3 regions of the Ruegeria sp. CH6 genome follow, and region 3 is predicted to be linked to each of the others. Evidence: riboswitches for the same ligand, from Rfam matches in the RefSeq annotation. Region 3 holds a riboswitch; each other region holds the start of a gene.
The links. A riboswitch is a leader RNA that binds a small molecule or an ion and turns the genes downstream of it on or off. The one in region 3 is predicted to bind cobalamin.

Region 1 (9,795 bases), on a different contig from region 3:
TCTGTTGAACCAATTGTTTGACCGCCCTAGCCACAGGCCTAGACTAGACGACAAACGACCAATTGAAGAGCTTTGGGAAGCACTATTTTCGGCCGAAGGTGAAATATCCGACTCCCGGCTCACTTCCGCAGTTCTTGGTCGTTACCAGACCTTGAGCGACCCGGTGAAGCTGGTTTTTTTACCTATTTGAATACCCAACACCCGTAGATGCCTTCATTGGCAGTTTGACGTCCATTGGGTGTGTGTCGTCGTTGCAGCGAACTGAAAAATCTCTGAAGGGGTGTAATGCGAAGCGCTCTTTGATTGAGTGCATCCCTAATCTGCAGATCAAATGATCCATCGTTTCACCTCGTCAGATAGCCGCCAATGATCCTGCATGTAGAGAACGTCGATTACGAACCTAATATGGACATTGACGAGCGGCTATGCGCACCTTGAAACATGTCGCTCACGGAAGACCTGGACCTAATTTTAGAAACTGCCCTGCCAACCGATCCCAGCTTTCGGCAGATCGAAAGGGCCGTGATAGACAACTGCATTAGCGAAACCCGGCGATACGCTTCGGAGGGCTCTATCGAAGCCTTTCTGATGTCCGCGATGCGCCTATTGGCGCTTCCCCAAAATGGACACACACGGCTGATCCCGAATGATGCGATCTCGGTGCTACCGCTGCGGTTCGTAAGCGTGGGACGTTCAGTTCATGTTATTGGGGCGGCACCAGGGATAACTGCACCGCGAGGAGAGTTGATTGCAGTCAATGGTGCAGCTGTGAGCCAAATCCAAGCTACTGCGGAGAAATTTCTGGCGGGAACGTGCCAAAGGAAACGGGTTATCGGACCGATACTTCTGGCTTGGCCCTACGCTCTGAAACGTTTGGGTTTTTCGTCAAACGGCGGCACGACCGAGTATCGTGTGCAGGACGAAAATGGGCAGATTACAAATCTGAAAGTGGAAAATAGAAATACTGCCCCCGGCTCGATGCTCTACCCAAGAAACGAACACGGCAAGGCTGATCCGGCCTGGGAACCCGAAACCTTTGTGGAGACTAAGGACTGGCAAGATCTCGGGCTATCAATAGCATTGCCAAGTTTCTTTGATCCGAGCGAAAGCGCGCTGCCCAAAGCCATCTCAGCCGCAGTGGAACGCGTGCGCGCCCGCCCGGACAAAACCCTATTAATTGACGTTCGTGGAAACACCGGTGGCGATTTTCTTTTGACCATGCCTTTAATCGATGCAATCTCGCACAGCGCAAGTAAGCAGGTTGTTGTGCTTGTCGATAAATTTACGTTTTCCGCAGCGATAGTGTTTGTAGCCATCCTTAAAAATCGTTTGGGAAACAGGCTCAAACTCATCGGGGAGGAAATGGGCGACGAGTTGACGTTCTTTGCCGAGGGCGGATTGCTCGATTTGCCGATGAGTGGAGTGGTCGTTCGATACTCATCAGCCTTTCACGACTGGAAGAATGGAACGTCTGACGAAACCACACCGCCCGACATCGCGCGACAAATCGTACCTGCAGGAGAACTGAATTTGGACCGGGAATGGGTCGCAAGGCCTGCAGTTGAGGATGCACATGGCGCGTTCTATCAACGAATTCTCAAAGGCATAAATGGTTAGGTGTAAAGAAGATCTACAATAATGTCGGTGTATCGAATGCTGCGCAGGCACAAACGACAATAGTGCGTATTCTGTCGACTTCCATCAATTCAGTTTTGCGGGATGCTGTCGCAAATTCAGTGTTGGCTTGACTGAGGTCTAGCCTATTTCAGAAGCCGTCACAAACCAGCGTTAGCTTGATATCTTTCCACAAAAGCTTGACGTGTCAGCGCAATAAATCTGAACCGCAGATTGCCAGATTGGTCTCACACACAGCGTATCAACCACGCTCAACTGAAGGGGACCAAGAAATGAAGAAGACACTGATTACATCCGTCGCCGCGCTCACCATTGCTCTGAGTGCTGGAATGTCCATGGCCGGTCCGCTGCGTGACCACGGCCAACGCAGTTTTACGGGGGAAGCCCTCAAAACCGCTGCAAAAAGAAACAGCAAATACAAGAAGGCAGATATGTACTATGAAGACTTTACATCATCCACATCGTCTGGCGCGAACTGGAGCTCGGAACTGCCTTATGTTGTAGTCATTCCGGTTGAGGACAATGGCAATTACACTTGGATTTTTGGCAAGACGACGGGTTCCGACCTGTCTGATCAGCTGATCTGGATGAACTACCGGTAGCCGAGTGTTGACCCAGGCAAATCTGCCCTAAAAAAGCGACGTGTCGCTATATAACTCCGGGCCCCGGTCTTTCACTCCGGGGCTCGGCTGCGCTTGTCAACGTCAACCTATTCTGGTTCGAGGGGGGCGTAACCTCATCTATCCGACAGCGACCGTCCCACTGCTAAAAATGCGAGCGGGCGCTAGATTGATGCCTTTTCTCAAAGCCTTGACGTGCCAGCGCAATCAATCTGAGCCGCAGATTGCCAGATTGATTGCACACACAGCCTACCAAACAGGTTTAGCGTAAAGGCACTAAGAGATGAAAAACGTCATGATCACATCCGCTATGACACTCGCCATTGTCATGAGCGCCGGAATGTCCATGGCCGGTCCGTCACGCGACAGCCTAAGCGGGTTTGCACAGGATATTCGTCCATCAGAGAATAGCATCAAGCAGTTCCGCACTGCGACGCAAAGCAACGGTTCCAAAGTCCTCACCGCCGGCCAGGCGCTGCCTGAGTTGTCGACAACCCCAGGACCAACGTTCTGGGTTGAGACCAATGGTGAACGTGACAGCTATGATGTCGGTGCAGGAGAGATGACGACGAACAGCGGCAGCCTGCGTTATGGTGCGAATTTGCCTTTGGGTGAGGTCGCAGGCGGACAGGTGTTCGGCGGGCTGGAATTTGGCATCGGTAGCCTGTCATCGGACGTTGGATCCAACTTTGCCAACGCCGATATCTCGGCCGACGCTTACGATGCAACCCTTAGCGCGCTTTGGGTAGCGGATAGTCAGTTCTATGTCGAAGGGCAGCTTCGCTATGGGTATTTCGACGGCGAGATACGTCCCAACGGCGGGGCAGCCGTGGATGCCGACGGCAGTGGGTATGAGATATCTGTTGAAGTGGGTAAGCCCTTCAAGCTGCAGAACGAATGGACGCTCATCCCGCAAGTGCAGGTCACGTACAGCGATATCGACATGGACGATGTCCCTGATCGGGTCGAGAGTGGTCGGATCGGATCCCTGGTGGAAGGCGACACGTTAACAGCCCGGGTCGGACTGCGCGCTGAACGTGCCATTGCAAACAACTCAATACTCTACGGTCAAATTGATTTCTACCATACGTTCGGCAACACGACTTCGGTGGTATTTGGGCAAAATACAGTATTCACCGAGCGCGGTCAGGACACAGCGGCCCTGACCTTAGGCAGCAATGTTCCTCTGTCGGACCACGCACAGCTCTATGCTGAGATCACCAGTGGTAGCGGATTGGGGAGCAGCTCGGATGACTACAGCTTCGGCTGGAACATCGGCTTTGAGGTCCAGTTCTAAAGCGAAATGGTGTTCAGGCGTCAGCTTGATGTCTTTTCTCAAAACCTTGACGTGACAGCGCAATAAATCCGGGCCGCAGATTGCCAGATTGGTTTCACACACAGCGTATCAAGCACGCTCAATCAAAAGGGACCAAGAAAATGAGAAAGACTCTGATTACATCCGTCACCGCATTCGCCATTATTCTGAGTGCTGGAATGTCCGTGGCTGGCCCGTTGCGCAACCACAGTCAACGCGGGCTTGCACAGGATGTTCGTTCGTCAGTTTCGCAAACATTTGACGTTGCTGGCACAACTGCCAACAACAACCAAACAGACAAAATGTCTGCTTCTGTCCCCGGTTCTGTGTTTATGTGTTCTCGCGGCGGACCCAACAAAGCTTTCGGCTCTGACCATCGCTGTTCATTCGACTTGTATCCGAACATTCCTGGGCACTGATCAATCATCGAACCCGTGTGAGAAAATTGTGCTGATCCAAACACGCTTAACCGAAAGGGACCAAGATATGAAAAAGACACTGATTACATCCGTCACAGCGTTCGCCGCTATTCTGAGTGCTGGAATGTGCATGGCTGGCCCGTTGCGTGACCACGGCCAACGCAGCAATGCACATGATGTTCGCTCAGCAGTTTCACAAACCCGCACGCAAGGTGATACAAAACCCAAATATCACCAAACCATCAAAAAACCTGCCCGCGGTTACGGTTCGACCTCAGAAAACTCGATTGATGAAGATTGCGTTGATGCATGCACTGATGCCTTGTCATAACCACACAGAAGTCTTTCCGGCGGATGCTTGAAGTTGCGTTTCATCGACAAGCATCCGCGCAAAACTCGAATAACTTGGTGATGATGGTAATACCTGAGATCATTTCGCGATCATCTTGGCAGGCATACAGGGACTGTCCGGCTCCCACCTTTGTTGGATTTATAGATATTGAGATCACCCAAAGCCGTTCGAACACTGCCTGAAGAGTTGCCTGTCCAGACTCGAAGCAACGCATCGAAACCGCAGCAAGTGCCAGGCTCACCACGGTTTCGATCGTGACACGATCCACTCAAACCTCGACTTCAACCTTGCCTATAGCGTTCGAACAGCAGGCCAGAATGTAACCCGCCTCGATGTCGTCTTCCGAGATTCCGCCATTGTGAACCATGTGAACTTCGCCAGAGGTTTTCTTGACCTTGCAAGTTCCGCACACGCCGAAAGTACATCCCGACGGAATGTTCAAACCAACCGAGCGCGCGGCGGCGAGGACCGTATCGGTTTCGGCTACTTTGGCAGTCACACCCGAGGTCGCGAACAGGATCTCGGCATTGCTGTCATCGTCGAGGACAACGTCATCCAACTCAGGTAGATCCGCCTCAGTTTCCACCGGCGCGCCAAAGCTCTCCTGATGGTAGTTGTCCATATCAAAGCCAAGACCAGCCAGAGCGTCCCGCACCGCCTGCATGAAGGGCTCAGGGCCACAACAATAGACCTCGCGCTCAAGGTAATCAGGCGCCATCAGACCCAGCATCAACTGGTTGAACTGACCCTGATATCCCGTCCACGGACGGTAGCGATCCGGCTCTTCAACAACGAATTTCAGATCCAAACCATCAGTACGGCTGGCCATCTGCTCTAACCGCTGCCGAAAGATGATCTCGGACGGTCGTTTGGCGCAATTGATGAAAACGACATCCAGATCACGACCTTCATCCCACATACAGGTGGTCATCGACATCATCGGGGTGATGCCGGAGCCAGCCGAGATAAACAGGTACTTTCCTGCCTGGCTTTGGGCGTTGGTAAACAGCCCCCCAGGCCCAATGGCTTTGAGACGCATACCGGGTTGAAGGTTGTCCAGCATCCAGCGCGTGCCGATACTGTCGGCTTGCGCTTTGGCAGTGATGGTTATCGACCGTGGCCGCGACGGCGATGATGAGATCGTATAGGTGCGATGAACGACCCCTCCGGGTTGACTCGGAGCTGGGATTTCGAGCGTCAAGAACTGACCTGGATGATAGGCGAACTGCGCCCCAGACGGGGCACGGAATGAAAAACTGGCGGTGTTCGGCATCTCGGGCACGACAGAGACGCATTCCAGCATTTCGCCATCCTGCCAGATGGCCGAAGAGAGCGTGTTCAGATCTTTCATCAGCCTTACTCCGCCGCCATCGTGTCCGGCGCCAAGCGAGCCGACAACGTGTTGCAATACCAATCCACGAACTGCAGCACGCCGGATTCCTGAATGGGTGAATATGGACCAGGTACATAGGCCGGACTGTTGATACCCTGCTGGTTGTCCTCGACCACCTGCCGGTCTTCGTCATTCGTGGCGACCCAGACTTCGGTCAGACGTTTCACGTCGTAGTCAACGCCTTCAACCGCGTCCTTGTTGACCAACCATTTGGTAGTGACCTCAGTCTCTGTCGGGCTGATCGGAGTGACTCGGAAAACAAGCGAGTGATCGGCAAGGAAGTGGTTCCACGTGGTCGGATAGTGGAACTTCAAAAGCGATCCCGCATCGGCAAAGGGCGACCGGCCCAACCAGCGGCGCACGGCAGACTTTCCGTCCATCGTATAGCTCTCAGCGCCTTCTTTCAGCGGCATACGCGCCAGACGGTATTGACCATCATCACTCAGATAGAACTGCGATGGCATACCCGCAGCCTGACACCGGTCGAAATGGGTCTGCATGTGGGCCGGGGTCTCACCGCCTTCGATCCCTGTAACGCCCGGATCGTCGGGAAAAGTCCGGCACAGAGCAGGATGGTTGCCGCCGCAGTGATAGCACTCGCGGTTGTTTTCCCAAACCAGCTTCCAGTTGCCGTTCTCGATGATTGAGCTTTCAAAGGCGACCTTGGCATTCCCCAGATCATGCGGCTCAAGATACGGGCGCGCTGTATTGGCGAAGGTGTCGAAATCTGGCGCGTCATCCGCAAGACATATATAGACCAACCCGGCAAGCTCGCGGCAATGGACAGTCTTCAATCCATGCTGTTTGGGATCGAAGTCCGACCCCATGTCACGGGCCCATAGCAATGAGCCGTCAAGTTCGTAGGTCCACTGATGATACGGGCAAACCAGCTTCGGCGCATTGCCTTTTGCAGCCTTGCAGATGATCGAACCGCGATGACGGCACGTGTTGTGAAACGCCCGTATCTGGTCATCGGAGCCGCGCACAATAATCACTCGGTAGGCACCTACATTGTACGTAACGTAGTCGCCCGATTTCACCAATTCACACGCCGGGATGGCAAACAGCCAGTCGCGATAATGGATGGTTTCAAGGTCGGTCTGAAAAATCTCGGGATCGGTATAAAACGCCTGTTCCAGAGCATAACCCAGGTTTCGACGCGCCAACAGGCTTTGGATATTGTTCACTTCTGGCTCTCCTGCCGCGCCCCGCGGCATTGCTTGGGCAGATGACAAGGAGGAACCGTCCGGAGGCGCGCGAGGATCACGTCCGAAACTCGTGCCCCCACCGCCACCCGCGGTTTGACATATCTGAGAGGCTGGTTTCCGGACTTGAAAGGGACTTGCGCCCGGTTGCGACACCTTCCCGGGATCCTCGTCCCAGTGGTTGATTGTCGAACCTGACCTTCCTTACCGTTGCGGGGGCAGTGCCGGACTTACACCGGCTTCCCAATTCTCCGCTGCCTGAGAATCAAACAGCGGCACCTCACGAATACCAAGTTATTTCAGTCGCTTTTAACCGCTGAAATACTTGCGACATTCGCGGACGCAAAACAGACATCGGATTCCTCGCACGCAAATCAATACGTGCGATTGTTCTCCTACATCCAATCCTCAAATGGTTTGGCCCAGACCGATCAGTTCCGACAAATGCCTCTAATGAGCCCAAGCTGCGCTTTAGATTTTCTCTCAGTGCGGCGGGTAGATCTACTGGTAGTTGGTTATTGCAAGTTGCTGGACTTTTCTGCCGACTAGCCGGCAGGTACAAAACTGTGCTCGACTGCTGTTTCCCGTCGGAACACGGAAGGGAAACTACCGAGGATCAACAACCCAACAAGTGAGCAAGTTTTACTCGGTCAACTTTGGAATTGTGGCGTTTGTCCATTGGTATTTTTCTCACGTGGATCACTTTGGCAATACCCAGTTCCTGCGCCAGACTACTCCAGTTTGATAGCTGACCCGCGTCACCTTCAATGCATAAAGCGGGGCTTTCTTCGAAGTTCATAAGCGCACTGTTCGTCACGCCCGGCCATTGCCGGGCTGCAATTTCGATTGCGAAAGGAAAGGTGCGACCAGTCGGGGTTCTTACATCGCTCCCCAGTCTACCCAGCAGCCACAAACGCCCCCGTTCATCCAAGTGACCCGCGTCGCCTGTTCGATGCCATATCGTGGTGCCGTCTTTGATTTTGTTTTCCTTGGAGTGCGAGGGATCAAGATAGCCATCATTTACATGATCGCCCGCGACCTGAACTTCATCGTTTCGAATTCGGAGTTTGATTTGCGAAACCGGAAACCCGACAAGAAGCCCCTTGCCTGCTGCCATTTCACGTTGGTCAACTTCGGAGATGTCACGTACATCAAGATGCGCAATCGGTTCAGCTTCGGTTGACCCATAGACGCAGACCACGTCCAGACCAGTATTGGCGAGCAGCCTCTCAACCAGGTCAGGAAACACCGGGCCGCCGCCGGTGAAAACCGTGTGCAGTTGGCCGGTATCTTTACACTGCGCAAGTTTTTCGCACAAAGACGGTGGGATCAAAAGCCGTGTAACTTGCTGCTTCGATATCCAGCCCGCTAACTGCTCGGGAGATAGTCGATCCAGATTGCTCATTTTCCAATTCGGCAGAACAGTCGTACGCCCGGCCGCAAGGTTTATCAGGGTGAAAACCGGGAACGCAACCAGATCCCGTTCGACTGCATCACTGTGTAGAAGCGGCGCAATGGCATCATGTTGCGCCATCAGAAACGCGTGACTGCGGGGTATGGCCTTGGCTTGACCTGTGGTGCCGGAAGTGAAGGAAATGAGCGCCGTGTCACTGTCATGAACAGCCGCGACTCCGGGGTCACTGCGGGCACTGCCTGGTAGTAAAAGACGCAGCTTAAACAGTTCCGGCACAACGAACTTCAGCAAAGCAAAGTGACCTGATGCGCAAAAGGCCTTGGGTTGGGTCGTTCTCGCTGCGTGACGCAACCCCGCGAGTCCCATCGCCGGTTCAGGCAAAACCACTGTTGCGCCCAATGACCATAAGGCCGCAAGGCTAGCGTAAAGATCAGCGTTGACCGGCATCGCCAGTAGAACGTAATCGCCTTGGCCAACTCCCTTGCGCTTCCACTTACTGGCCAATTGCTGTGCTCGTATCTGCACCGCACTAAAGGTGATCTCGCGACCGTCGCCCTCAACAATGGCCGTCCGGTCCGGGTGTCGATCAACCGCAATGGCAAAATGGTCCAGCAGGTTAGCCATCCAGACGCAGCCCAAACAGGTTGTACCGCCGGAATACCGTTGCCCCTTCGACAACGCTGCGATTGGCGGATTGGTTGTCATCATGGATCAACGCGTGGATGGCGGACTCATAGCCAAGCTTCAGGGCAGACATATGGAATTGACTGGCCAAATGGCGACCTGCGCCACGTTCAAGGCTTGCATAGGTCTTTAAGATTGCCGCTGTCGGGTTTGGGCCTTCTGCATAGTTCGGAATGCCAAACAGAAAGCCCGCCAATGAGCCGTCCGGACGCCGGGCAAAAAAGATAAGCTCGCGCTTCAACATCGGAACGACAGGCATGTACATAGCAAGAAAATCACGCTCAGAGATAGGCTTATAGAAGGCGTTTCGGGAAAAAGCCTCAACAGATAGATGATACACTTGCCGGAATAATTCTTCGGGGTTGGTTCCGTCCCAGGGCTCGACATTAAATGCGTCGGTTGCAGCAGGAGAAGACTTGGTCGTTTTTGCCAATGGCACACGTGCCGAGAAATACTTACTGATGGTGGTAAATCCCGCTGCCTTAAACACGTCGGGCTCATGTGATTTGTTTGTCGGCTCCATCAAAAAGGGTGCTGAACCGTCACTGTACGATACAAACCGGTAGCTGTGCCAAGTATCTCCGGACATCGGGCCAATGATCCGATCAACCCCGGCATGCCGGACACGTTCAATTGCCATTTGCAGAGCTTCCAAGCCGGCCTCTGGGGCCTCACACGAGAAGTCGCCGATTGTTGCAGCTGGGACGCCAGCCCAATCGGGGCCCTGCAGATAAACAGACAGTTTGGCACCGTCAGTC
Region 2 (9,795 bases), on a different contig from region 3:
GGTTCAGCTCCGATTGGTTCCAGCCCCAACCGAGTGTCACTTCTCCACTGGCAATTGCCTGATCCAGCTGGCCTGCGTCAGACCAATAAAAGCGCACATTTGGATGAATCGCGCGTAGGTAGTCTGCGGCTTTCTGGAATTCTTCATCGCTCATATCGGTATAGCTGGAAGCACCGGTCGCCAGTGCGGCCATGGCAAACGCGCTGGAGGCGGCGTCCGGAATAGCAACCTTGCCCTGATAGGTTGGATCCATCAGCAACTGCAGCGATACATCGTCAGCCGAGATCATATCGGTGCGATAGATAAGGCCGGTGTTGCCCCATTCGAAAGGCACCATGTAGGTCTGCCCGTCGATTGTGATGCCATCGACCTCTTTGATCTTGGGCATCAGCTTGTCCCAATTCTCCAGCTTACTGGTGTCGATCGGCTTGATCATGTCTGCCGCCACCCATTTCCTGAGGGCGTCCGTGCAGGGGTGGGCCAAATCGGCTTCAAACCCGGACTGAAGCTTGGTGAACGCTTCTTCTACGCTGCCGAAATAAGTGTAGCTGGGCGGGCCGCCGTACTTTTCGACATAGTCGCCGTAAAAGCCCTGATCCTCATATCCCGACCAGTCAAAAACGGTCAGATCAGCTGCGTTGGCCAAAGCCTGGCTGGCCGTAAAGGTGGCAACCACTGCTGCCGTAAGTGATGCTGTTTTATTCATTTGTCTCCTCCCAAAGATTCACGTTTGCCCAAATCGATCACCGAGGCGCTTTGAACGCCAAGCCAGACGGTATCGCCCCGGCTGTGATCGACTGTGTGAAAGTAGTTCGGCACTGCGACGGCGATGCTTTCGGGCAATCCGTCGATGCGCACATAATAGTGGACGCTCTCACCATAGAAGGCGACGTCCGATACCTCGCCTTGAACATAAGCGTCGTAGCCTTCCGGTTTTTCTGCGCTGATCTCCAATTGTTCGGGCCGAACGCCGACAAGAAGCTCCTTGTCATGCATCTGAACGTTTGGATTCACCCCAATCGTCATCTGCCCGAACCCCTGAACAGTTACCTCCAGCGATTCAGAATTCTCAGCTGTTACTTCGGCATCCAGAAAGTTCATTCCGCCTATGAAAGACGCCACCTCCCGGTTGCATGGCTGGGAATACAGAACCTCGGGCTTGTCGACCTGCTTGAGTTGCCCAGCAAACATGACACCGATGCGATCGGACATGGTCATCGCCTCGTATTGGTCATGCGTGACCATGACGAAAGTAATTCCAAGCTTTTGCTGCAGACGGCGCATTTCCAGCTGCATGGCTTCGCGCAAGTTCTTGTCCAGCGCGGAAAGAGGCTCATCCAACAGCAGCACTTTCGGCCGCATAACCAACGCACGAGCGAGCGCCACGCGCTGACGCTGACCGCCCGACAACTCATTGGCCTTGCGGTCCTGCAAGCCTCCAAGCTCGACCATCTCAAGCGCTTCGGCAACGCGCTCCTTGATTTCCTTGCGCGAGAGCTTTGTTTTACGCAAACCGAACCCGACATTGTCGCCAACATTCAGATGCGGAAAGATCGCGTAACTTTGAAACACCATATTGGTGGGGCGTTTGTTGGCAGGCACCTCGCCCATTATGCGCCCATCAATTCGGATCTCCCCTTCTTCGTGATCCTGAAACCCCGCGATGATACGGAGGGCCGTAGTCTTGCCGCAACCCGAGGGCCCAAGCAGCGAAAAAAACTCACCCTCTTTCAAGCTCAGATTCAGGTCGGACACAGCCACAAAGGACCCAAAGCGTTTTTCAACACCCTGAATTTCGATGATGTTCTGTTCGCTCATCTTGTTCATTTCCTTTGGCTTCAATCCGAGGATTGGGTGGAACGGCGGCGGAAATACTCGGCAATCAACAGCAGCAGGACCGAGGACATCAGAAGCAGAGACCCCAGTGCCAGCGTGTTGGGCAGTTTTGCCGGGAAGCGGATTTGGCTCCAGATATAGACCGGCAGCGTTGGGCTGTTTCCGGACAGGAAGAAGGCCAAAACGAATTCGTCAAACGATACTGTGAACGTAACCAGAAGGCTTGCGATTATGCCGGGCGCGACAATGGGCAGTGTGACCCTCCGAAACGTACCCACAACGCTTTCGCCAAGGTCAAAGGCGGCCTCTTCCAACGACTGGTCGAAATCATCAAAAGCGGATTTCATGATCGATACAGCGAAGGGCAAGGCCACAAATACATGGCCTAGTATCACGGTGGTCAGAGAGGGCTTCAGTCCAATGCTGATGAACAGAACCAGCATTGAACTGGCGACAATGATGCCGGGAATGACCAGCGGAAGCATGACCAATCCTTCAGACACTTCCCGTCCTTTGAAGCGATACCGGACATAGGCACGCGCTGCGAACAGACCCAGCGAAGTTGCCATTACAGCTGTGACACTGCCGACGATCAGCGAGTTTACCATCGCCTGCAGCAGCGTATCCTGCTGTCCAAGTTGCGCGTACCACTTCAACGTGAACCCCTTGAGAGGGAAGGCCACAATAGTTCCATCGTTGAACGAAAACAGCGGCAGTAACAGCACTGGCAGATAGAGGAACACCAAATACGCGACAGCATAAACAAGAAGCCAGGGAATCCTGATAACTTTGGTCATCTGATCCTCCTGCCCAGTGCCGTGACGATGACCACAAAAAGGATTGCCACACTGCCCACAGACAACATCGCCAGAAGTGAAAGAGTTGCACCAAGTGGCCAGTCGTTCGCCGCGCCGAACTGCACCTGAATCAGGTTCGCGACCATCTTGCCTTGTGAGCCACCGACCAGAGCCGGAGTGACGTAGTCCCCAACCGTGGGTATGAAGATTATCAAACATGCCGCAATGATCCCCGGCACGGTCAAAGGCAGCGTCACGCGGACAAACCGCTCCAATTTACTGCAACCCAGATCAGTGGCCGCTTCCAGCAGGCTCCGGTCAATCTTTTGTAAAGAAACGTAAATTGGCAGGATCGCGAACGGCGCCCATGCATGTGCTAGGGTGAGAACCACGGCAAATTCATTATACAGAAGAAAAGTCAGTGGTTCCTGAATCAGGCCCAGAGAAATCAGGGCCGAATTCATCACACCATTAAAGCCGAGGATCAGTTTCCAGCTGAATACGCGCAGTAGATAGCTGCTCCAGAACGGAATGGTGATCAGCAAAAGCCACAGCGTTTTCTTCTGCGTCCTGAACGCTATGAAATAGGCGATAGGATACGCCAAACAAACCGTTGCAAGCGTCACAGCACCCGCAATGACTATTGAACGGATCATCAGATGGCGTACCAGCGGATCGGTAAATGCTTCCTGATAATTTGCCCAGGTCAGCGTGCGATCAATTTCGACGTAGTTTTGCGTCCAAAAACTATAGGCAACCAGAATGCAAAGCGGGACGGCAACCAGCAAGCCGACGTAAAGCGTCGCAGGCGCGCTTAGTGCAAGGCCTTTGCCCGTCTCACTTCTTATGACTCCAGCCATGCTTCCCTGCTGACTTAACTTTCGGTGGCGCGGTGATCTCGATCACAAAATGGACAATCGTCCATTTAAATCTGGAATTTTCAGGCAAGCTGTGTCAACTGATATTTTCACAAGCGGCACTGGCCAAACTGCCAAGAGACGCTAGAACGCGCTGCAAGAGGCTGAAAACAAACAAGACCACCGGAAGAAATGACTGGAAAACGCCAACAGATACGCGAACGAAATCGCCTTACTCTTATCGAGGCCGTGCTCGACTCAGTTGCGGAAAAAGGAATCTCCGAGACGTCGGTCAGCGAAATTATTCAACGCGCCGACCTGTCCCGCGGCATGATCCACCTACATTTTGGCGGCAAGGATAACCTTGTTGATGAGGCTGCCCGGCACTCGTCCGAGCAGTATTACAACGGTATATATGCCCTGCTGGAAACAACCGGACAAACTGGCCAAGAACACATTGAGATGATTGTCAGAGGAGACTTGAGTGAAGCCATCCTCAACAAGAAGAACGTTTCAATTTGGTACGCATTTCGCGGGGAAGCCCGAAACAGAGCAGCGATAGCAGCCTTTTCAGATACACGCGATGCAAAGCTTCGGAATCTGGTCTTCAATGCATTCGCGCGAATTGCGAAAGAAGCCGACATCGAACATGCCAATCAGGTTGCACGGGATGCAACCCACGGCACACTCGCCATGTTGGAAGGCATGTGGACCGATTATCTGCTCCACCCGGATTCATTTGATCGCACCGAGGCAATGAGAATTGTTTTTCGATTTCTGCAGGCAATGTTCCCCAAACACTTTGACCTAAGCGGTGCCCTCTTACTTGAGTGAGATTTGGGACCAGTTTCCTAACAGGCGCTTAGGAAGTGGATAATCTCCATCTTTAAATCAACACGATGACAGCATCGTACGCGCGCACGAAATTCATTTGAACCGACAGCAATGGGCAACTTTTTCGTCACGCCGAGCCGGTCTCGTTCCGATCCCGATGAAGCAGTTTGTGTTTCACGCCCCGCTGCCCCACCTCTCATCAAGACAAACCTTCATATCAAAATCGGGACCTTTCTGATACAATCTGATCTGCTTCAATGATGAGCAAACTAACAACTACCTCATCACCGGACCATTGATCACCAAAGACTGCATGTTGAGATGTGCGTCGACTAGAAAATGCTCCATCAGGTTCTGGCGTGACAGGACATCTGCCGGTTTTCCATGATCGACGATCCGTCCGCTGCTCAACAAATGTACCTGATCGCAATATCGTGCCACTAAATTCAGATCATGCAGGGTCATAAGAACCGTCCGGCCTCGCCGTTTGACCTCGTTCAACAGCACCAATTGGTAGTGGAGATCAAGATGGTTGGTTGGCTCATCCAGAATGTAGATTTCTGGGTCACAGGCCAGCAACTGAGCAAAGTAACACCGCTGAAGTTCTCCGCCTGACAGGCGATCGGCAGGCTGGTTCCGCTTTTGGATTAGCCCCACCAGCTTAAGTGCTTCATCTCTGCGTAGAACCAGATCAACTCCGTCCAGGCCAAGAGCGGACAGACCAATTTCAACGATATCCGATGGGGTCAACCCGGCCAGCAAACCAGAGCTTTGCACCAACGCACCGCATTTCCGCGCCCACTCGTTATAGGCATAGTCTTCAATATCGCGACCATCTGCAGCGATTTCACCTGCTGCAGGGCGCTCAGCGCGGTAGATCGTACGAAGAACAGTGGTCTTACCCGCCCCGTTAGGACCAAGCAAGCAATGCACCTCGCCCCTGGGGACGGCCAGAGAAACACCTTGAACATATGGCTTGCCTCCGACATCCACCGACAAGTTGCGGATATCGAGTGCGGGATCAGACTGCACGGCGCAAACCTCTCAGTATCAGGATGAAAGGCGGTGCCGCAAACAGGGCCAAGAGCACACCAAGCGGCAGTTCCTCCGGCGCCAGTAGGGTTCTACATAGAAGGTCAACCGCAATCAAAACAATCGCCCCCAGCACCATCGACAGGGGTAGAAGAACCCTGTGCCGCGCACCTACCAGCAGCCGTGCCATATGCGGGACAATCAGGCCGATAAAGCCGACGATGCCGGCGACGGAAACCGCCAACCCGGTCAACACAACCGTTGCCACGAATATCATGACACGCAGGCGCTCTGTGCGAATTCCCAGTGCCTGAGCCCGCTCCTCCCCCAACAAGGTCGCGTCCAGAGCATTCGCGCGCATCAAGAACATGCCAGCAATAACCACAAGTGCCAGCGCGAGCAAGGGCAACTCTCGCCACTCTGTGCCCGCCGCTGTGCCCATGAGCCAACCCAAGGCGTTACGGGTAACATGTGGATCCCCAATATAGAGGAAAAAGGCCGTCACCGACTGGAACATCAACGAGACAGCGACGCCCGCCAGAATAACAATCAGCGGATCAAGCTGACGCCCACGTTGCTGAGACAGTCCAAGCGTCATCAGAAACGCCAGCGCTGCACCTGAAAACGCGATCAGGGGGACACCGACGGTTTCGGTCACTTCGGACGGCAACCAGATGATCGCCGCGACCGCTGCCGCAGAGGCACCGGATGACAGACCCATCAGGTATGGGTCCGCCATCGGGTTTCGCAGGGCTGTTTGCATCAACGCCCCGGCAAGGGCGAGCCCGGCCCCGATCAGTCCGACTGCCAATACGCGCGGGATGCGCCACTGCCACACAATCAGGGACAGCCCCCGCGGGGCATCCTCATTGCGCATCAGAATGGCTACACGATCCGACCAGCTTATGTCGGCTGTCCCCCACAGAATGCCCGCAATGGCGACAAGCACCATTACGACCATCGCCGTGGGAAACAGGACAAGGAACCGGGATTGCATTTACTCGAGTTCCGCCAGTTGGGCGTTCAGGTTCTCAACACCATCGGCAAAACGCATCCCGAGAAGGGTTTCAGAGAACGGAACAGTGACGAAGCGACCCTCTTTAACAGCAGTCAACTCGGACAAAACCGGATCGCTTTCCATGTAGGCACGCTTTTCGCCCGCCGAAGACCAGCCCGCTTCGATCAACAGGATCACATCGGGGTCAGCCTCGACCACGCGTTCCCATGCCAGATCGACCCAAGTGCCTTCGACATCGTCACTGATGCTTTTCAGCCCGGCGGTTCTTGCGACCAAAGCAGGCCCTCCGCAGCAACCGATCGAGTAAGGTGTCTCATCGCCACTGTCGTAGATAAACGCCGTACGGCCAGCCCCTTCCGGGTCAGTCTGAACCGCCTCGATACGCGCACGGGTCTCAGCGATCAGCTTGCCCGCGCGATCTTCAACATCAAAAATCTGCCCGATCTTTTCGATGTCGTTCAGGATCGGCTCGATGGTCAAAGGTACATCCTTCGGATGCGCTTCCTTGCAGGATGCGTCAACCAGGTAGGTACCGATAGCCAGATCATGCCATTTCTGCGCTGATCCAAGGTTGTCTTCGGAAAATGCGGACCCAAAACCCGCGAACAGAAAATCCGGCTCATTGGCCAGCACCACCTCTGCGGCCGGGTATTTCTCGGCCAGGACCGGGACGGACTCAAACGCCGCTTTCCACTGGGCTGGCATTTCATCGTCCAGATAAGCGGTACCAACCATCGAACCTTCAAGCCCAAGCGCCAGCATCACTTCGGTCGCTTGCTGGTTCAGGGTAATCGCCCGCGTTGGCGCCTTGTCGAAGGTGTAATCGATCCCGCAGCTTTGTACGGTGACCGGATCGGCCTGGGCTGTAGCCGCGACAAATCCAAGCGGCACGATGAATTTATGCAGGTTCATGTGTATCTCCTATTTGATGAATAAGCAGTGATCGAGGAGTGGTTCCAGCGCAAAGCGCCTGAGAAACAAAGGTCCGGATGTCGTCTAGGTTCTCCACGCGATACCAATCGCCGTGTGGATAGTGGACGATCACTGGCCCCGCATTGCAGGGAAACAGGCAGCCGGTTGTGGTCACCAGACATTCAGAGCTTTTACCTGCATGGCCGAGTTCTTTTTTAAGCGCATCCACCAGATTGGGGGCGTCTTTCAGGTGACATCGCGGGCCTGCACAGACGAATAGATGGTGGCGAAAGGCAGGAGGGCTGTCCCACCCTTTGCCGAGCTCACCGGAAGGTTTCGGCCTAATCGGTTTCAGCAGAACATCTGCATTTGCGGCAGCCCGAATGACGTCTGAATCCATTTGCAGCGGTTTGGCGAAGAACAGCTCAGGTGCGGTTTTTGCCCGCCTGTGCAACCAGCTTGCTGCCGCATTTGGCAACCAGTTTTCGAGGCTCTGGGAAAACGGCAAACCAATTGGACGCAACTCGATGCGCTTGGCTCCCTGCTCCGTGAGATCATCTAGAGCATGCCAAAGCCCATCACCGGATGCCTCCAACCTGACAGCACGGGCTTCTGTAGGCGCGGCCTCAATCAGAGCGTTTGCAAGGTGGCGGAACCGGGATTGGCTGACGTAATTTGCCGAAATCAAATAGATAAATGCGTCCATCTCTGCCCCGAAACAGGAGGCAGGTCGGCACAATGCACTGGCCCGAAGATATCCATCATCTCATCCTCCTCGGGCCCTCCGCCCGGTTGGTTACATCCTGATGATGGCAGGTCTCCTGACTTGCGGATCAAAGCTTGCCGTCCCTTCCCGGATCTTGGGCGATCCAGTGGCTCTGACGGGTTGCTCACCGCTTACAGTTGCGGGGGCAGTTTCGGATTTGGACAAACGTCCGCACCGAATTCCCTTTTATCCTTGCGGCAATCACCTCAAGGAACCATCACGGCGAAAAAACACAAGCAAAGTTGATTCGACAAGAGTACGTGCTGGCTGATCGCTGGTATTTTGCCAGAACCTGCACGAGCGGACAAAGAAGTTCGCTACACTTCACTCTATATATTGACAACTTGCCCTGGTGAAACCCAATATAGTGTTGCTTCGGTTCTTTCGATTCCTGTCGAAAGCTAAGAGGGAAACCGGTGAAAAACCGGCGCTGCCCCCGCAACTGTGAGCGGAGAGTTCGGCTGAACACGCCACTGAAAGCACGCTTTTGGGAAGGCCAGACCGAACGATGATCCGCGAGCCAGGAGACCTGCCGCAAGCTCGAATGATAACCACGAACGGAGGGTTCGGGGGCGTTTGACGGGCCTGTTTGCCCATGGCGTCCTCGGCTTTGATTAAAAGGACAGAGGATAAATGAGCATTACCGTATATTCCAAACCCGCCTGCGTACAATGCACCGCGACCACCCGAGCGTTGGATGCAAAAGGCATCAATTATGATGTCGTGGACCTGACGCAGGACGACAGCGCCATGACCCATGTGACCGAGCTGGGTTATCGCCAGGCACCAGTCGTTGTGGCCGGCAGTGACCACTGGTCGGGCTTCCGCCCCGACATGATCGCCCAACTGGCCTGATCCATGGCAGCGCCGATCCCGGCGCTGGTCTACTTCTCATCGAAATCCGGAAACACCCACCGCTTTGTTTCGCGGCTGGGCCTGACCTCTTTCCGCATTCCGAATGGAATGGACCCGCTGCCTGACCCCGGACACGCCTATGTGCTGATCAGCCCCACCTATGCCGATGGCGAAGGACGTGGGGCGGTTCCGAAACAGGTGATCCGGTTTCTGAACGAACCGGACAGACGCGCCGGGATCGTTGGGGTGATCGGCACAGGCAACCGCAATTTCGGTGCGACCTACGCTTTGGCCGGTCGCATTATCGCCCAGAAATGCAACGTACCGCTGCTCTACACGTTTGAGCTGGCCGGAACAGAGACCGACATCGCCCGCGTCCGCGCCGGGCTGGAAAAACTAGGGAGACACCAATGCTCGACAGCAGCATAAACGAGCAGGACTATCACGCGCTGAACGCGATGCTGAACCTCTATGATGGTGAGGGGAAGATCCGCTTTGACGCTGACCGCATGGCCGCTCGGCAATACTTCCTTCAGAACGTGAACCAGAACACCGTGTTCTTCCATTCGTTGGATGAAAAGCTGGGATACCTGGTGTCCGAAGGCTACTATGAAGAGGCCGTGCTGGACCAGTATTCCAAGAACTTCATGCGCAAGATCTGGGATGCGGCTTATGCCAAGAAGTTCCGTTTCCCGACCTTTCTGGGCGCGTTCAAGTATTATACCTCGTATACGCTGAAAACCCGCGACGGACAGCGCTATCTTGAGCGCTATGAGGATCGCGTTGTCATGACCGCGCTGGCACTGGCGCGTGGGGATGAGGCGCTGGCGATGTCCTTCATGGAGGAAATCCTCGATGGCCGGTTCCAGCCTGCCACGCCGACCTTCC
Region 3 (9,795 bases):
GCTTTCAACGTAGACCCGTTTTTCGATACAGGCGCTGGTTCCAACCGTTTGCGCAATGGGTGCTTCGGTGGCGGTTATCGAAGTTGCTGTGCCGTCCGGCAGCCTGACCGATGCAATGACACCATTCTTGAGATCACCGTTGATCGGAGTGGCTGTGAGAACATCGACGGTCATGAATGCATCATGTTCATGCTTGCCGTCATCATTCAGCACCAGCAAACTAACCGCGATTACGATCAATCCCAGACCGCCAGCTATGGCAAGCCCCTTGGTCTTGACGAATGCATAGATCGAAACGGCGCGATGCGGGCCAAAGATCGCAGACAGAATGTTCAGCATGGCAATCCTGTGAAAAAAATGGCTCCGACCTGGAAAGATCAGAGCCACATAACGCGTTAGTTGCGCAGATCGTCTTCTTCGTCTTCTTCGCCGCCGCCTTTAGGCAGGTTGAAGAAGCTGTCGGCATCGATGATCGGTTCATCGTCTTTTTGCTCTTCGTCACTGTCCTCAGACAACGAGAATGTCTCCAGACCTTCGATCGCAGTCGGGATTTTTGGCGCTGCATCCATCTCGAGCGATTGCTCGGTAGATACCAGACGACGACGTTCATCATCGCTCATCACGCCACCTTCGGCAGCTTTCTTGGCAGCAGCCTTTTGAACAACCGCGTCCAGCTCGGACTGCTTACACAGGCCCAGAGCAACCGGATCGATGGGCTGCATATTGGCGATGTTCCAATGTGTGCGCTCACGGATCGACTGGATGGTCGGCTTGGTTGTGCCTACCAACTTGGCGATCTGACCGTCGCTCAGTTCCGGGTGGAACTTGACCAGCCACAGGATCGAGTTCGGACGGTCCTGACGCTTGGACAGCGGAGTATAACGCGGTCCACGACGCTTTTCTTCACCAGCGGCCGACGGGTTGAACTTGAGTTTCAGCTTGTGCAGCGGGTTGCCCTGCGCAGAGTCGATCTCTTCCTGCGTCAGCTGGTTGTTGGCAATCGGGTCGAAGCCTTTCACGCCAGCGGCCACGTCGCCATCGGCGATGCCCTGCACCTCAAGCTCGTGCATGCCCACGAAATCCGCGATCTGCTTGAAGCTGATCGTGGTGTTGTCCACCAGCCATACGGCTGTTGCCTTGGCCATAAGCGGTTTTGCCATCAGCCCGTCTCCTATAAATACATCTGTCCCGTCGCCGGAATTCGGCGGCCCCGTGGTTTTGGGGCAGGTTTCCGTTGTCGGGGAACTTGGGCTGTATATAGTCGCGCCAAGGCAAGAAGGGAAGAGGCGAATGCGTCAGGTGTTTTGCGGGCTCGTTTTAGGGGCGTTCAGCGCAATGTCTGCGCTGGCAGATGGCGAAAAGGCTGGCGAGTTCGACTACTATGTCCTGTCGTTGAGCTGGTCGCCCAACTGGTGCGCCCGTGAAGGGGATGCGCGAGGATCTGATCAATGCGACGACCGGCATGATCACGGTTGGATCCTGCACGGTCTCTGGCCGCAATACCACCAAGGCTGGCCTGCGTTCTGTCGCACGCCCGAGGCGCCGCCAACCCGGCGCATGACGCGGGAAATGGAAGACATTCAGGGAAGTTCCGGTCTTGCCTGGCATCAGTGGAAGAAACACGGCACATGCTCCGGTCTCAGCGCAACCGACTATTTTGCCCTGTCTCGTCAGGCCTATCAGGGCGTCGAGCGCCCGCCCGTGTTCCGTAAGCTGGACAACTCAGTCAAACTTCCGGCATCAGTCGTCGAAGATGCGTTTCTGAAATCCAACCCGGATTTGGAGCGCGACATGATCACGGTCACCTGCAAGCAAGGCTATATCGAAGAGGTCCGCCTGTGCTTCTCGCGCGATCTTGAGCCGGTACCCTGCGGCCGCGATGTCATCCGCGACTGCACGGCCAAGGATGCGCTGTTCGATCCGATTCGTTAAAGCTTCTTGTTTTGGCAGTCGCGTGCGTAGTCCAGCGCCTTGGCTGTCCCTTTGAGGTCGATTGCCATCACACGTTCACCCGCCGGGTTGAAAACGGTCATCGTCTTGTTCTGCGCAATTGCATTGACGAAATTCCGGTCGGTGAAGAATACCGTCGCGCCCGGCACACGATCCTGTTTGAATCCGATGGCGGTGGCGTCAAAGCTCTTACCGTCCAACTCGAACCGGATCGGGTAGCTCTGCCCCGGCTCAATATCGCCCCAGGCCTTGTTGTAGACGGTGAAATACCCGCGATTGTCCAGTGCGTCATAGCCCAAGCGCACCACCGAGAGATCCTGATAGATCGTCTGGATCAGGCACCCGTTCCCAAGCGCGGGATCCATCATGATGTTCCAGCCTTCGACAAATCCCTTGTCGATGAGTTCTTGTGAAAGAGCGGCGGTTGCGGTGAAAGCGGCGAATGTGAGGGCGAGAAGGCGGGTCATAACAGAATCAAGATATTTCCATGTTTTAGTGCAATCTGGCATGTGTGTTTGGTTCCACCAAGAGAATATTGAACTCGTGGTTTAGTCTTCTTTCGGAATAGGTATTTGATACGAAATTTGTATCGCTTAAAAGTTTGCAGCCTAAGTCGAAGTTTTGAGTTGAGCGATGAGCACCAATAACGTTTCGGAACAGGTCGGTCTGATCTCAAGATTGATGCGAGAAAGGTGGGATAAACTAGGATTTTTTGAGTCCGAGATGGGTGGTTTTGCTACCGGGCATACGCCGCAAATCGCTCCTGATGCTTACCTATGCCGTTGTTACTCGGGTTTGTCCAAAGAAGGACTCGTGCACGCGGAAGAGGAAAGTGGGAGATATGTCCCTGAACCGTACAAAGACTTTTTAACTGCTTTCAACGGCGCAAATGTCATGGGCATTTGCTTGTTGGGCACCACGGGTGCCGTGAACCAAAGAAATTCAGATGATCCGATTGGGCAACCTATTAGCATTAGATATCAAAACGAGCGTTACCTGAGGCCTGAGTACATTCCCAATGGACATTTCGGTATCGGATCCATGAATGGAGATTGGTATTCACAAGGACATCTTTACCTGACTAGTTCCGGAGAAGTTGAGCTTTTTCACCGTGACTACGATCTGATAGGCGCTCGCTGGCCTTCGCTTTCGAACTTTCTTAAGACTGAAGTCAATAGACAGATGACGCGGTATCGAGACGATGGAACGGAGATTGATCAAGTCCCTCGACTCCCGGGGGATACCAACGACTGGGAGCGTCTTGCCAAGCACGCGAAAGAGGGCATGAAAAACAACAATGGATTGCTGGACCGACTGCGGAGATACTTTTCGAGCCGATGATCAGTTACCTACAGCTCCTTCCGCGCCCTCAGCGCTGCCGTAATCGTCCCGTCATCCAGATAATCCAGCTCTCCGCCAATCGGTACACCCTGTGCCAGTGAAGTCAGGCGCACCTGACCCTCCAATTGGTCCGCGATGTAGTGGGCGGTGGTCTGGCCATCTACGGTGGCGTTCAGCGCCAGAATGACTTCGGAAATCCCCTCGGCCAGAACCCGGTCCTTGAGGCGGGGGATGCGCAGTTCGTCCGGGCCGACGCCGTCCAGTGCAGAAAGAGTTCCGCCCAGAACGTGATAGCGGCCTTTGAATACCCCGGCTCGCTCCATCGCCCAGAGGTCGGCGACGTCCTCGACCACACAGAGCTCTCCGGTCGCGCGGTCTTCGCTGTCGCAGATATCACAGATATCTGTGGTGCCCACATTGCCGCAATTCAGGCATTCACGCGCAGTGACGGCCACTTGCTGCATGGCGTCCGAGAGGGGGGTGAGCAGAAGGGCGCGCTTGCGGATCAGATGCAGGACTGCACGACGGGCCGAGCGTGGCCCAAGGCCTGGCAGTTTAGCCATCAGGTCGATCAGATTGTCGATGTCGCTGTTCGAGCTCATGGCTTGCGCTCCTGCAAAAGGGCCGGGCAGGGGTGCCCGGCCTTTGGGTCGTCAGGAGTGTCTATCAGAACGGCAGCTTGATGTCTGCGGGCAAACCCATGCTTTCGGTTAGCTTGCTCATTTCTTCCTGCGAACGTTCGGTCGCTTTGGATTGAGCGTCCTTGATCGCAGCCAGGATCAGATCCTCGACTACTTCCTTGTCGTCGCCGTTAAAGATGGACGGGTCGATGTCCAGACCTTTCAGCTCACCCTTGGCCGAAGCGGTCGCTTTCACCAGGCCGGCGCCGGATTCGCCAACAACCATGATGTTGTTTAGCTCTTCCTGCATTTCGGTCATCTTGGTCTGCAGATCCTGCGCGGATTTCATCATCTTGGCCATGTCGCCCAGACCGCCAAGGCCGCCGAGTCCTTTGAGCATCGGTAATCTCCTGTAAATCGGTTTGACGCTTAAATACGGATGCCGACTGAGCGACACAAGAGGCCAGCGCGCCTCCCACCCATTGTTAAGGCCTTTTGCAGGACAATGGCCCTGCTACTTGCGAATAGCAGGTCCGGGCTTCAGTCTTCCTCGAACGGGTCCCATTCGTCTTCGACTTCGGGCAACGCCTCGGTTTCGACCTGAGCTGCACGTTGTTCGGGGGTTTCGATCTTGGTGATCTTCGCCTTGGGAAACTGTGCAAGGACCGCCTGAACCAGGGGGTGCGCCTCTGCCTCTGTTTTCAGAGCCAGTTCTGCCGCATCCCTCAGTTCGGCGATTGTCGGCGCCTCTCCGTCGGATACAATGGAAACAGCCCAGCGATTACCGGTCCAGCGTTGCAGAGACGATCCTAGCCTGGCGGCAAGATCGGCAGGTGCTTGCGATGCTGGCGTGAATTCTATTCGGCCGGGTTGGTAGGATACCAGCCGAACCCCATTTTCCACCTCGACCAGCAATTTGACATCCCGGTTCGACCGGATCAGTTCGACCACATGCTCGAAGCTCGGATAGCGCGCCAGCGCTGCCTGAACATCCTGCGCCAACGCGGCTGAAGGCGCGCCGCCGTTGCCACGCGGTGGCGATGCATAGGCAGGTGTCGCGGGGGTGTGTGCTTGCGCAACCGGGGCACCATTGCTAGGCACCGGTACGCCACCACCCGGCCCACCAACTGGCGGTGGAGGAGCATCCTGCAGCCGTTTAATCAGTTCTTCGGGGCTTGGCAGGTCGGCAACATGGGTCAGACGGATGACAGCCATCTCCGCTGCCATCATCGCATTGGGCGCGGCGGCAACTTCCTCGAGCGCTTTCAACAGCATTTGCCACATGCGCGTCAGCACCCGCATCGGCAGGGCTTCGGCCATTTGCTGGCCACGTGCGCGTTCGTCTGGCGAAACGGTTGGGTCTTCGGCCGCGTCCGGTGTGATTTTAACGACGGAAACCCAATGAGTAATTTCGGCCAGATCCCTCAGTACCGCCAGCGGATCAGCCCCTTCGGCATATTGGGCACCAAGCTCAGTCAGTGCACTTGCCGCATCGCCGCGCAAGATCATGTCAATCAGATCAAGAACCCGTCCCCGATCCGCAAGGCCCAGCATTGCGCGAACCTGATCCGCACTGGTTTCGCCAGCGCCGTGCGAAATCGCCTGATCCAGCAGTGACGTCGCATCGCGCGCGGAACCTTCTGCAGCGCGGGTGATCAAAGCCAGCGCATCTTCGGCGATCTGAGCGTTCTCTGACCCGGCAATTTTTTTCAGCAGGCCAATCATGTCTTCTGGCTCGATACGCCTCAGATCGAAGCGCTGACACCGGGAAAGAACGGTGACCGGGACCTTGCGAATTTCGGTCGTCGCAAAGATGAACTTTACGTGCTCGGGTGGTTCCTCGAGCGTCTTGAGCAGCGCGTTGAATGCACTGGTCGAAAGCATGTGAACTTCGTCGATGATGTAAATCTTGTAGCGGGCACTGGCGGCGCGGTAGCGCACGCTGTCGATGATTTCCCGGATATCATTGACGCCGGTCCGACTTGCGGCGTCCATTTCCATCACGTCGACGTGGCGGCCTTCCATGATCGCAACGCAGTGTTCGCATTTCCCGCAAGGTTCAGTCGTTGGTCCGCCATTACCATCGGGGCCAATGCAGTTCATGCCCTTTGCAATGATCCGAGCGGTGGTCGTTTTGCCCGTTCCGCGAATGCCGGTCATGATAAAGGCCTGCGCGATCCGGTCGGCCTCGAACGCGTTTTTCAGCGTGCGCACCATGGCATCCTGGCCGACGAGATCAGCAAAGGTTTCTGGGCGGTATTTTCGGGCTAGGACCTGATAGGCGGGGCTGGGTGTGTCGGTCATGTCTGCTCTGGCGGATTCGTATCAAGGATGCAGCGTAGTTGTCCCCGCGGCTTACGTCCACAGCGCACAGGCACGAATTTCGTTTGGGAATACCAGCCGATGCGCATAAGCTGGCCGGACCGATTTCGAAAAACTGAGTTCTGTTGCATGCCATTTCTTAGGAGGAGTAATTTGTGTCTCAGCTGGTGATCTATGCTCTGCAGGTTGGAAATGGCACGCTCGCGCTGACGTCGATACCCGGCAAAGACGGCGACTATTCCGGCGATTTGGATCTGATAGCGAACTGGAAGCCAGGTCTTGTCATTTCGATGACAACTGAGGCCGAGATGGTGCAGCTCGGCGCAGGTGATTTCGGCAGCGATATTCAAAGCCGGGCTAGTCGATGGGCGCATTTGCCGGTGACCGATTTCGGTGCGCCGTCACCAGAAATCAATGAGCTGTGGACCGAGACCAGCGCAGCAGCTCGACATGCACTCTCGGGCGGAGGACGGGTACTGGTTCATTGTCGCGGTGGCTGCGGACGGTCGGGGATGATTGTGCTTCGTCTGATGATCGAATGCGGTGAAAGACCCGAAAACGCACTCCAGAGGTTACGCAAGGTGCGGCCATGTGCAGTTGAAACTGATGATCAGCTAAACTGGGCGACATCGGCAGCTCAGCCGCAGCTCGAGCACTGAATCATGCAGCCGCGTGCTGGCTGATATCGACATTTTGCCTTGGGACGAGCGCATTGGCCTCAAGTAGCGCATATGGTGGACTGGATAGAATGCTGGAAGGCAAAGCGGTATTTGCTGAGCCAAACATCATGTCTGCATATTCATCCAGCGCGTTGGTCTCGACGGACGTATCTGAACCGCAAAAAAACCTGATCTGATCAGGTCCCGCGCGAAAGCGGGCGGTGCAACCATCCGGGCAGTGGGTCAGCTCGCTGCTGCCTTCGATTTCGAATTCTCGCGTTGCTATTGGTCCAGCTGTTGTCATGGCCTGCGCCATAGCACGGGCCATCCTGGCCAGCGCGGGGCAGGTTTTGCCTGTCCGTTGGCAAACTGTAGCCGTAAATTCGTGTGTCTCGTTCTTCCAGATCATGTTGCGCCCTCCGCGCGTGAGACGGGGGCTTGGTACAGGCTGGACTACGCAATGCGGTCAGACCCTGCCCGGACACCCCGCCCGAGTTTCGGTTTCAGTTCCGATGGCAGGTCTCCTGACTTGCGGGTCATCGCTTCGCCGACCTTCCCAGCCAATTGGCCAGTGGCATTTCGGCATTGCTCTCCGCCTACAGTTGCGGGGGCAGTCGCGGCATAGGTCCATTCCAACGTTTCGGGCAGGACCGCACCGTGTTCCCTTTTCATCCCGTACCAGTCCGATACGAGAACCATCGCCTAACCGCTAATGCTTGTGGTCGGCTTGAGTCAAGCTGCATTCCGCCGCGTTCAGTACGCTTCAGAGAACGTTGGCGGGCAGAAACCTCGGCAGGTTGCGCAATACATCCGAATTTCGACGCGCGCGGGCCAGTTGCCATCCGCCCTGAAGCATAATGAACAGTGTATCGGCGGTTTCCTGAGGATGATCGACGCCAAAGCGTTCGGCATGCCCGCGGACCTGCGCAATCCAGCTTTCGTACAGGCGGTATGCGTGATCCCTGAAAAGTTGGTTCTCCGGCCCCTCGAACAGGGTGGCGGATATAGGGCAGGTCTCCCAGCGACCGGATTTGTCAAAGAGCTTTGCGATCTTGTGGCACAGGGTTTCAATACCATCGCGAAAGTCGCGTGCGTCTTTGAAAGAGACCGCAATCAGTTCCAGCATTCCGTCTGACGCCCAGCTTGCCGCAGCAAGGGCCAGATCGGACTTTCCCTTTGGAAAATGATGGTAAAGCGAGCCTTTGGGGGCCTGCGCCTCTGCCAGCAATTCGGACAACCCAACGCCGTTGTACCCCGAGCGCTGGAACAGCTCGGCGGCGGTCTGGATCAGGCGATCTCGGGTTGGTAGCGGACGTTTGGTCATCTTTCATCGATATTGACAGCACTAGACCAAATGGTCCAGATGGAATCATTAGACTGATTGGTCCAGACTTGGTTGGAGGATGCAATGTTGGACAGCCAGCAGAATGCGCTCATCGAGGATTTTCAGTTTCCGGCTGGTTCAGCGACGCTGTCTGCCCGTCTGTTCCTGCCTGCGACCGAGCCTGATACAGTTGTGGTTCTGAACAGCGCCACCGGCGTGCCACGCGATTACTACAGGCATTTTGCACAGTGGCTGGCTGCCGAGCAGGGTATTGCCTGCCTTACATACGACTACCGCGATTTTGGCCATTCCCTTTCGGGGCGCTTGCAGGACAGCGACGTGACCATGGCCGATTGGGCTCTTGTCGATATGCCAGCGGCCCGTGCTGAGATGCGCAGAAGATTTCCGGATGCCAAGCTCTGGGTGATTGGTCATTCGGTTGGCGGGATGTTGGGTCCGGTCCAGCCGGAAATCGAACAGATTGACCGGATGATTTGTGTCTGCTCGGGACTGGTGACCGTATCCGATCATCCCTGGCCATATCGTGCATTGGCTATGTTGTTCTGGTATGGTCACGCTCCCCTGATCGTGCGCCTGAAGGGATATCTGCCGGGTAAGTTGGTTGGGTTTGGAGCTGACCTGCCACCAAAAGTGTACTGGCAGTGGCGAAAGTGGTGTACCGCGCCTCAAAGCTATTTGCCCGAGACCGGAGTTACACTGCCTGAAGCGGATTGGTCGCGTTCGGATGCGCCCGTCGACGTTCTTACATTTGAGGATGATGAGATGGTGCCGCCGGATGCAGTTTGGCGACTTGCAGATGCCTACGGGCCTGCTGCCAGACGTCACCTGTTGAAGCCCGGCGATTTTGGCCTCAAGGGTGTGGGGCACATCGGGGCGTTTGCCCGTCGCAACTCTGCGGTTTGGCCCCGGTTGATCGCGTGAAATAGGGCACCGCATGGCGGTGCCCTTTCCTTCAGAACCGTTTGCGTGATTTCTTATCCTGCATCACGGATCGCACCATTTTCCCAAAGGCTTTGTCACGTGCGCGCGACTGCGCGATTGTTTCAGAGTTACGCCGATCCTCGCGTCGCAGCTTCCTCCATCGCTCTAGACGCGCCGGGTCGAGCTCGCCGGCGCTGATGGCTTCCTGGATCGCGCAACCTGGTTCGGTTTCGTGGCTGCAATCCGCAAAGCGACAGGTTTCGGCAAGTTCGACGATATCCGAGAATACTTCATCGACCCCTTCTTGAGCATCCAGCAGACGCAGGGCGCGCATACCGGGGGTGTCGATCAGCCAACCGCCGTTACGCATCTGGTGCAGCTCGCGCGAGGTCGTCGTGTGTCGTCCACGGGCATCATCTTCACGTATCTCCGCGGTAGCTTCGTTTGCGCCAGTCATAGCGTTAGTCAGTGTGGTTTTACCTACACCTGATGAGCCGATCAGAGCCGCAGTTTGCCCTTTTGGACACCAATTCAGGACCTGTCGCACGTCATCGTCATCATGGGCATTCACTGGCACAACCGTCAGAAAGAGTGCCAGTGATTCTGCGCGTGAAACATAGTCTTTCGGATCATCGCA

Region 1: linked by a shared signal. The riboswitch ahead of ACR0CW_RS10435 (aromatic ring-hydroxylating oxygenase subunit alpha) and the one ahead of ACR0CW_RS21370 (hypothetical protein) in region 3 are both predicted to bind cobalamin.
Region 2: linked by a shared signal. The riboswitch ahead of ACR0CW_RS10800 ((2Fe-2S) ferredoxin domain-containing protein) and the one ahead of ACR0CW_RS21370 (hypothetical protein) in region 3 are both predicted to bind cobalamin.

The regions. Positions count from the first base shown of each region.
Region 1 is NZ_JBQFQS010000003.1:367,708-377,502, reverse strand. Features, by position in the region: gene ACR0CW_RS10460 (S41 family peptidase) at 874-1,617, shown strand; gene ACR0CW_RS10455 (hypothetical protein) at 1,908-2,237, shown strand; gene ACR0CW_RS10450 (autotransporter domain-containing protein) at 2,551-3,552, shown strand; gene ACR0CW_RS10445 (hypothetical protein) at 4,018-4,320, shown strand; gene ACR0CW_RS10440 (FAD-binding oxidoreductase) at 4,610-5,692, opposite strand; gene ACR0CW_RS10435 (aromatic ring-hydroxylating oxygenase subunit alpha) at 5,698-6,951, opposite strand; cobalamin riboswitch at 7,034-7,237, opposite strand; gene ACR0CW_RS10430 (AMP-binding protein) at 7,556-9,058, opposite strand; gene ACR0CW_RS10425 (hypothetical protein) at 8,970-9,795, opposite strand, start outside.
Region 2 is NZ_JBQFQS010000003.1:443,511-453,305, reverse strand. Features, by position in the region: gene ACR0CW_RS10840 (ABC transporter substrate-binding protein) at 1-706, opposite strand, end outside; gene ACR0CW_RS10835 (ABC transporter ATP-binding protein) at 703-1,818, opposite strand; gene ACR0CW_RS10830 (ABC transporter permease) at 1,839-2,633, opposite strand; gene ACR0CW_RS10825 (ABC transporter permease) at 2,630-3,493, opposite strand; gene ACR0CW_RS10820 (TetR family transcriptional regulator C-terminal domain-containing protein) at 3,683-4,324, shown strand; gene ACR0CW_RS10815 (ABC transporter ATP-binding protein) at 4,601-5,356, opposite strand; gene ACR0CW_RS10810 (FecCD family ABC transporter permease) at 5,346-6,353, opposite strand; gene ACR0CW_RS10805 (ABC transporter substrate-binding protein) at 6,354-7,286, opposite strand; gene ACR0CW_RS10800 ((2Fe-2S) ferredoxin domain-containing protein) at 7,273-7,992, opposite strand; cobalamin riboswitch at 8,081-8,286, opposite strand; cobalamin riboswitch at 8,412-8,603, shown strand; gene nrdH (glutaredoxin-like protein NrdH) at 8,686-8,907, shown strand; gene nrdI (class Ib ribonucleoside-diphosphate reductase assembly flavoprotein NrdI) at 8,923-9,336, shown strand; gene nrdE (class 1b ribonucleoside-diphosphate reductase subunit alpha) at 9,318-9,795, shown strand, end outside.
Region 3 is NZ_JBQFQS010000019.1:3,256-13,050, forward strand. Features, by position in the region: gene ACR0CW_RS21325 (hypothetical protein) at 1-339, opposite strand, end outside; gene ACR0CW_RS21330 (DUF1013 domain-containing protein) at 396-1,160, opposite strand; gene ACR0CW_RS21335 (ribonuclease T2 family protein) at 1,291-1,932, shown strand; gene ACR0CW_RS21340 (hypothetical protein) at 1,929-2,417, opposite strand; gene ACR0CW_RS21345 (SMI1/KNR4 family protein) at 2,584-3,291, shown strand; gene recR (recombination mediator RecR) at 3,300-3,893, opposite strand; gene ACR0CW_RS21355 (YbaB/EbfC family nucleoid-associated protein) at 3,958-4,311, opposite strand; gene ACR0CW_RS21360 (DNA polymerase III subunit gamma/tau) at 4,452-6,215, opposite strand; gene ACR0CW_RS21365 (protein-tyrosine phosphatase family protein) at 6,389-6,892, shown strand; gene ACR0CW_RS21370 (hypothetical protein) at 6,894-7,301, opposite strand; cobalamin riboswitch at 7,390-7,607, opposite strand; gene ACR0CW_RS21375 (TetR/AcrR family transcriptional regulator) at 7,656-8,216, opposite strand; gene ACR0CW_RS21380 (alpha/beta hydrolase family protein) at 8,301-9,158, shown strand; gene rsgA (ribosome small subunit-dependent GTPase A) at 9,190-9,795, opposite strand, start outside.